Regions from separate parts of the Geothrix mesophila genome, predicted to be linked through region 1. Evidence: riboswitches for the same ligand, from Rfam matches in the RefSeq annotation. Region 1 holds a riboswitch; the other holds the start of a gene.
What was found. Region 1 has a riboswitch for S-adenosylmethionine ahead of MLG87_RS13985 (bifunctional homocysteine S-methyltransferase/methylenetetrahydrofolate reductase). Riboswitches for the same ligand answer to the same signal wherever they lie in the genome.
Positions count from the first base shown of each region.

Region 2: another riboswitch for S-adenosylmethionine. It lies ahead of MLG87_RS08080 (trans-sulfuration enzyme family protein); the one in region 1 lies ahead of MLG87_RS13985 (bifunctional homocysteine S-methyltransferase/methylenetetrahydrofolate reductase).

Region 1 is NZ_JAKZLD010000004.1:364,288-367,686, forward strand. It holds gene MLG87_RS13985 (bifunctional homocysteine S-methyltransferase/methylenetetrahydrofolate reductase) at 1-1,697, opposite strand, end outside; SAM riboswitch class I at 1,767-1,870, opposite strand; gene MLG87_RS13990 (glycosyltransferase family 2 protein) at 1,944-3,386, opposite strand; gene MLG87_RS16215 (HEAT repeat domain-containing protein) at 3,383-3,399, opposite strand, start outside.
Region 2 is NZ_JAKZLD010000002.1:146,773-150,171, reverse strand. It holds gene thiC (phosphomethylpyrimidine synthase ThiC) at 1-193, shown strand, start outside; gene MLG87_RS08085 (DJ-1/PfpI family protein) at 287-868, shown strand; SAM riboswitch class I at 957-1,065, shown strand; gene MLG87_RS08080 (trans-sulfuration enzyme family protein) at 1,438-2,712, shown strand; gene MLG87_RS08075 (FKBP-type peptidyl-prolyl cis-trans isomerase) at 2,941-3,384, opposite strand.

The sequences.
Region 1 (3,399 bases):
ATGCGGGTGAGCAGGGCGGGCGGCACGAGGACGCCGGGTACCTCGTTGGCCATGAACTCGGCGTTGCGCAGGCTCTTGAAGGGCCAGATGCCGGCGATGACAGGCAGGTCCGGGGCCACACCCTCGGCGAAGTCCAGGAAGCGGAAGAGGCTGTCCGGGTCGAAGACGGGCTGGGTGATGGCCCACTGGGCGCCGGCCTCGACCTTGTAGCGGAACCGGGTCTTCTCCCGCTCCAGGTCCGGGGCCACGGGATTGGCGCCCACGCCCACGCTGAAGGAGGTGGGCTTGCCGATGCTGGCGCCGCCGAGATCGAGGCCCGTGTTGAGGCGCTTGAGCATGTTCACGAGGCCGATGGCGTCCACGTCGAAGACCGCCGTGGCCTGGGGGTACGGCCCCAGCTTCGGGGGATCGCCGGTGACGGCCAGGATGTTGCGCAGACCCAGGCCCGCCGCGCCCAGGAGGTCGCTCTGCATGCCCAGCAGGTTGCGGTCCCGGCAGGCGTAGTGGAGGATGGTCTCCACGCCCACCTGCTGCTCGATGATGAGGGCCGTGGCCAGCGCGGACATGCGGGCCATGGCCCGGGGGCCGTCCGGCACGTTGATGGCGTCCACGCCCAGGGCCCGGCACTGGCGGGTCTTCGCCAGGAGCTTGTCGTACTCCATGCCCTTGGGCGGCACGAGCTCGACGGTGTGGGTGAACTCGCCCTGGGCGAGCTTGAGGCTGAAGCGGCTGCGGAAGGCGAAGGGCACCTCGGGCTGTGGCTGCTCGTGCGGCTTGAGCTCGTAGCGCCCCCCGGCCTGGACGAAGGCCCGCTCCTGGCGGAAGGCCCCCCGCATGGCGCGGATATGGGCGGCCGTCGTGCCGCTGCAGCCGCCCACGGCGCGGGCGCCGCCGGCCAGGGCCCGGGCCGCGAAGCCGCCCAGGTATTCGGGGCTGGCCCCGTAGATCAGGCGGCCATCGACCATGTGGGGCAGGCCGGGGTTGGGCAGCAGGACGATGGGCCGGGTGGTGACGCCCTTCAGGTGCTCCAGCAGCCGCAGGTGGGGCGCGGGGCCGTTGCCGCCAATGAGGCCCACCAGGTCCGCGCCCCAGGTGTCGAGCTGCTTGATGAACCATTCCGGTTCCGCGCCGAACAGGGCCTGGCCCTCGTCGTTGGTGGTCATCAGGGCGGCGAGGGGCAGGTCGCGCACCCCCTGGACGGCGAGGATGGCCTGGTGGATCTCGTTGAGGTCCTCGAAGCCCTCCAGCACGACCAGGTCGGAGCCGGCCCCGATGAGCGCCTCCGCCTGCTCGCGGAAGAGGGCCCGGGCCTCGTCGAAGGAGGTGGGTCCCCAGGGCTCGATGCGAACGCCCAGGGGCCCGATGCAGCCCGCCACCCAGGCGCGGGTCTGCTGCTGGGCGATGGCCTGCTTCGCCAGGGCCACGCCCTCGCGGTTGATGGCGTCGAGCTGGCCCTCCAGGCCCCGGGCGGCGAGCTTCAGCCGGTTGGCGCCCCAGGTGTTGGTGGTGAGCACCTGCGCGCCCGCGGCCAGGAACTCACCGTGGATGGCCAGCAGCAGGTCCGGCGTCTTGAGGTTGCACTCCTCGAAGCTCCGCTGCAGCGTGATGCCGCGGTCATGCAGGGCCGAGGCCGTGCTTCCGTCGAAGAGGAAACACTCGCCCTCGTCGAGGGCCTGCCGGAAGGTGGATTCGGTCATGGATGCGCCTGGTGGTGATCAGGGCGGTCCTCATCGGTATCCAGGAGGTCTCGGGTCAGTCCGGGTCGTTCGGTATCTTCCCCCCGGGCATGCCGGGGGCAGGAGTTGGCACCTTGCGTTCGCAGGTTGCCAAGGTTTCACAGGGCCTTTCCCTCCACCTTTCTGGATAGCGCTATGGAGTGCCGGGGGCACTCATGGGGACTGCCAAAGATCGAGGAACCAGCATGGTCTGACCACGCCTGTCCGTCAAGCCTGCGGCGGCGGGGCGACCCCTTCCCCGGCCGGATGGGCCGTGAGGCCCTTGCGCTTCAGGTGGCCCCAGCTGTCCTTGCCGCGGATCCAGTCGAAGGTGCCCCGGAGTCGCCACCACAGTGTCAGCTGCCGGTAGCCGAAGTTCTCGGCCACGGCCGCGAACAGGAGCAGGGCCCAGGCCTTGAGGCCCTGGTAGCGGTGGCCGCTGATCTCCTGGAGCACCACGGCTACCACGGAGTTCAGAACGCCCAGGAGCAGGGCCACGTAGATGAAGAGGATGGCGAAGGGCGTGTTCAGCGAGTGGGTCCAGACGGACCAGGCGAAGACGAGGTAGCCGCCCACCTCGACCACGGGGGCCAGGGCCTCGAAGAAGATGAAGTAGGGCATGGAGAAGAACCCGATGCGCCCGTACTTCGGATTGAAGCACATCGTCCGGTGCCGCCAGAGGGTCTCCAGCAGGCCGCGCTGCCAGCGGTTCCGCTGCCGGCCCAGGCCGTGGAAATCCTCCGGCACCTCGGTCCAGCACACGGGATCGGGGACCAGGGTGATGTGGTGGGGGCGCTTCCACTCGCGCAGGCAGCGGTGGAGGCGCACGACGAGCTCGAAGTCCTCGCCGATGGTGGCGGTCTCGAAGCCCCCCGCGGCCACCACCAGGTCCTTGCGGAACACACCGAAGGCGCCGCTGACGATGAACATGCTGTCCAGGGAGGCCAGGCCCACGCGGGCGAAGAGGAAGGCCCGCAGATACTCCACGATCTGGAAGCGCGCCAGCCAGGAACCGGGCAGGAAGATGCCGCGGATGCCCATGGGGGTGACCTTGCAGCCGTTCACGGGCCGCACCACGCCGCCGGAGGCCACCATGTCCGGGCGGTCCATGAAGGGCCGGGCGATGCGGAGGAGGGCGTCATTCTCCAGGAGGCTGTCCCCGTCCATGCAGCAGACCAGCGGGTAGCGGGCCAGGTTGATGCCGCAGTTCAGGGCGTCGGCCTTGCCGCCGTTGGCCTTGTCCACCACCACCAGGTTGGGCACGTAGGCGCTCTCGTAGATGCCACGCACCTCCTGGGTGGGCAGCAGGTGGCGCACGACGCGCTGGCTCGGCTGGAGCTTGAAGGCCTTGATCAGGCGCTCGAGGGTGGCGTCCGTGCTGCCGTCGCTCACCACCACCACCTGGAACTCGGGGTAGCGCAGGCTGATGAGGCTGTTGACGCTGGGCACCGCGCCGGCCTCCTCGTTGTAGACCGGGCAGATCAGCGTGATGGGCTTGTAGTGGCTGGTCTCGAAGGCCGTGTCGAGACGGTCGATCCTTACCGCGTCCAGGTAGCTGCGGATGGAGAAGAAGGCCCGCAGGATCAGCGACAGATTCGTCAGCTGCATGGCCAGGTAGTAGAGGAGGATGCCCCACTCGGCAAAGGCCAGGATGACGGCGCGGAAAGTCACAGGTGCCCCCGTT
Region 2 (3,399 bases), on a different contig from region 1:
CGCCGAGGGCGCCAAGACCGCCCACTTCTGCTCCATGTGCGGCCCCCACTTCTGCTCCATGAAGATCTCGGACGACGTGCGGCAGTACGCCGAAGCGCATGGCTACAACGAGGAGGAGGCCCTGCAGAAGGGCATGGAGGAGATGGCGGAGACGTTCGTGCAGAAGGGCGCCGAGGTCTATCAGAAGGCCTGATTCGCTCCCTGCACGAAAAAGCCCCGCCACCGGCGGGGCTTTTTCGTGGATGGGCGCGTATCATCGGGGCGGTTTCTCATCCAGGAGGCAGTCATGGCCGCGAAGAAGATCCTCATGCTCGTGGGCGATTTCGGAGAGGACTACGAAATCATGGTGCCCTTCCAGACCCTGCTCGCCGTGGGCCACACGGTCCACGCCGCGTGCCCCGACAAGAAGGCCGGCGAGTCCGTGGCCACGGCCATCCACGACTTCGAAGGCCACCAGACTTACTCCGAAAAGCCCGGCCACCGCTTCGCCCTCAACGCCACCTTCGCGGACCTCAAACCGGACCAGTACGACGCCCTGGTGATCCCCGGCGGTCGCGCCCCCGAGTACCTGCGCCTCAACCCCAAGGTGCTGGAGATCGTTCGCCACTTCTTCACCGCCAAGAAGCCCGTGGCCGCCATCTGCCACGGCGCCCAGATCCTCTCCGCCGCGGGCGTGCTCGAGGGACGCACCTGCTCCGCCTATCCCGCCTGCCGCGCCGAAGTGGAAGTGGCCAAGGGGAAGTACGCCGACATCGCCATCGATGGCGCCGTCACGGACGGCAACCTCGTCACCGCCCCGGCATGGCCCGCCCATCCCGCCTGGATCGCCCAGTTCCTGCAGGTGCTGGGAACCCGCATCACCCTTTGATCCGCGAGCCTGGTGTCAATTACTTGTTGGCAGACCTTTCCCGGCTCTCCATACTGGTCGTCCACAGGATCTTTGTCAGTTTCATCACGCGATATCCAGAAAGGTGGAGGGACGGGCCCTGTGAAACCTTGGCAACCTGCGAGAGCAAGGTGCCAATTCCTGCCGCGGTCGATTGATCGACCGCGGAAAGATGCTGACGTGTCAGAAGCTGACATGCGAAGGGGCCCGAGAAATCGGGCCCCTTCGTTAGAGTGCCTAACCAAACCCCGACCGGGCCGCGAGAAAGCCAGGCGGGATGCACCGCAAGGAAGGGCCCGCAGGGCGATGTGGTTCATCGTTCAAGGGCCGTGACGCCGCGGGGCGCCCACCTGGCTTTCTCCCTCCGGGCGAGGGCCAGCGGGCGTCGCGGTGCCGCGTCACGCTCGTCGCGCGTAGTACCCGCTACGCGTCTCCTCGCGTTCCTCGCCTCGCTCGCCCGGTGGCCCTCGCGCGGCCCCGTGGGGGTTTGGTTAGGCACTCTGATTTGGATCGCAGTGGAACGACGGAGATCCTCCACCACGGAGGCTCCCTTGAGCGAGCAGTACCTCGATACCAACGTGCCGGGCAACCCGGCCTACCACTTCACCATCCTGCCCCCGGCACGGGAGAGCGAGGCCGGCTGGATCCACCGGGCCGGGCTGGTGCCGGACGCGGGCCTGGCCACCCAGTGCGTGCATGCGGGCGTGCAGCCCGATCCGGCCTATGGGTCGGTCATGCCGCCGCTGTACCTCTCGTCCACTTTCGCCTTCAAGGACATCTGCACCAACGCCGGCTACGACTACACCCGCAGCGGCAACCCCACCCGGGCGGCCCTGGAGGAAGCCCTCGCCCTGCTGGAGGGCGGCCACGGCGCCACTTGCACCAGCACGGGCATGAGCGCCATCCTCGTGGTCCTGAACCTGCTGCCCCACGGCAGCCACCTCGTCTGCACCGTGGACTGCTACGGCGGCACCTTCCGCCTGCTGGAGCACGCCAAGCGCTTCTACGGCCTGGAGGTCACCTACCTCGACCTCGCGGACCTCGAGGCGGTGGCGGCGGCCCTCCGGCCCAACACGCGCCTGATCTGGATCGAGTCGCCCTCGAATCCCCTGCTGCGCCTCACGGACATCGCCGCGGTGGCGGAGCTGGCCCATCGCCAGCCGGGTTGCCTCGTGGCCGTCGACAACACCTTCCTCTCGCCCTACCTCCAGCGGCCCTTCGAGCTGGGCGCCGACCTCGTCATCCACTCCACGACCAAGTACCTCAACGGCCACAGCGACGTGGTGGGCGGGGCCGTGGTGGCCGGGCCGGGCCGCCTGGCCCTCACCCAGCAGATCCAGAGCGTGAACAACCTGCTGGGCACCTCGCAGGCGCCCCACGACTGCTTCCTGGTGCTGCGCGGCCTGAAGACGCTGCCCCTCCGCATGCGCCAGCACGAGGCCACGGCCCAGGTGCTGGCAGAGTTCCTGGCGGCCCACCCCGCCGTGGGGAAGGTCCACTACCCGGGCCTGCCCGGCCACCCGCAGCACGGGCTGGCAAAGCGGCAGCAGCGCGGCTTCGGCGCCATGCTCAGCTTCGAGCTGAAGGAGGGCGGGCCGGAGCGGCTGAACCACGTGCTCCGGAGGCTGCGCTGGTTCACCCTGGCGGAGAGCCTGGGTGGCGTGGAGTCGCTGGTGGCCCACCCGGCCTCCATGACCCACGCCTCCATGACGCCCGAGGCCCGGAAGCGCGCCGGCATCAGCGACGACCTCATCCGGCTCTCCGTGGGCCTGGAGGACGTGCGGGACTTGCGCGCGGACCTGGTCCAGGCCCTGGCGGTCGACTGAGGCCGATCCCACTCCGACAAGGCTCGAACGCCACCCAAAAACCACAAGCCGGAACGAGAAGAGCGCGATGCGGAGCCAAGCTCCGGGCGAAGCCCCCGAAGGTTGGCTCGCGGGACACAGAACCATCTGGGCTCAAGAACCCAAATCACCCTTTGCGCCCTTTGCTCGCCCGGAAGGCGCTTCGCGCGCTTCGCGTTCTGTTTTTTTCCGGGCCGTCGGCTGCGAGAGCTACTGGACCCCCAGCAGCTCCACATCGAAGATCAGGTCGGCGTTGGGCGGGATGTCTCCGCCGGCGCCACGGGCGCCGTAGCCCAGCGCCGCGGGGATGTACAAGGTGCGCTTGCCGCCCGCCTTCATGGTCATGAGCCCCTCGTCCCAGCCCTTGATGACACGGCCCACACCGATGGGGATGGCCAGCGGCTCGCCGCGATCCACGGAGCTGTCGAACTTCTTCCCCTTCTTCCCGTGGTCCGACAGCCAGCCCGTGTAGTGGACGAGGCAGCGCTGGCCCCGCTGGGGCGCGGCTCCCGTGCCCACCTTCGTGTCCAGGTACTTCAACCCGCTGGCTGTTGTGACCAGGGCGGGCGCCTTCGCCTTGGTGCGCCCAGCCGCCTGGGCGGGTGTCGCTGGCGTAAGCACCAGCGCCAGCAGGGCAAGGGGCCAGACGGGCATCGCATGGCGCATGGG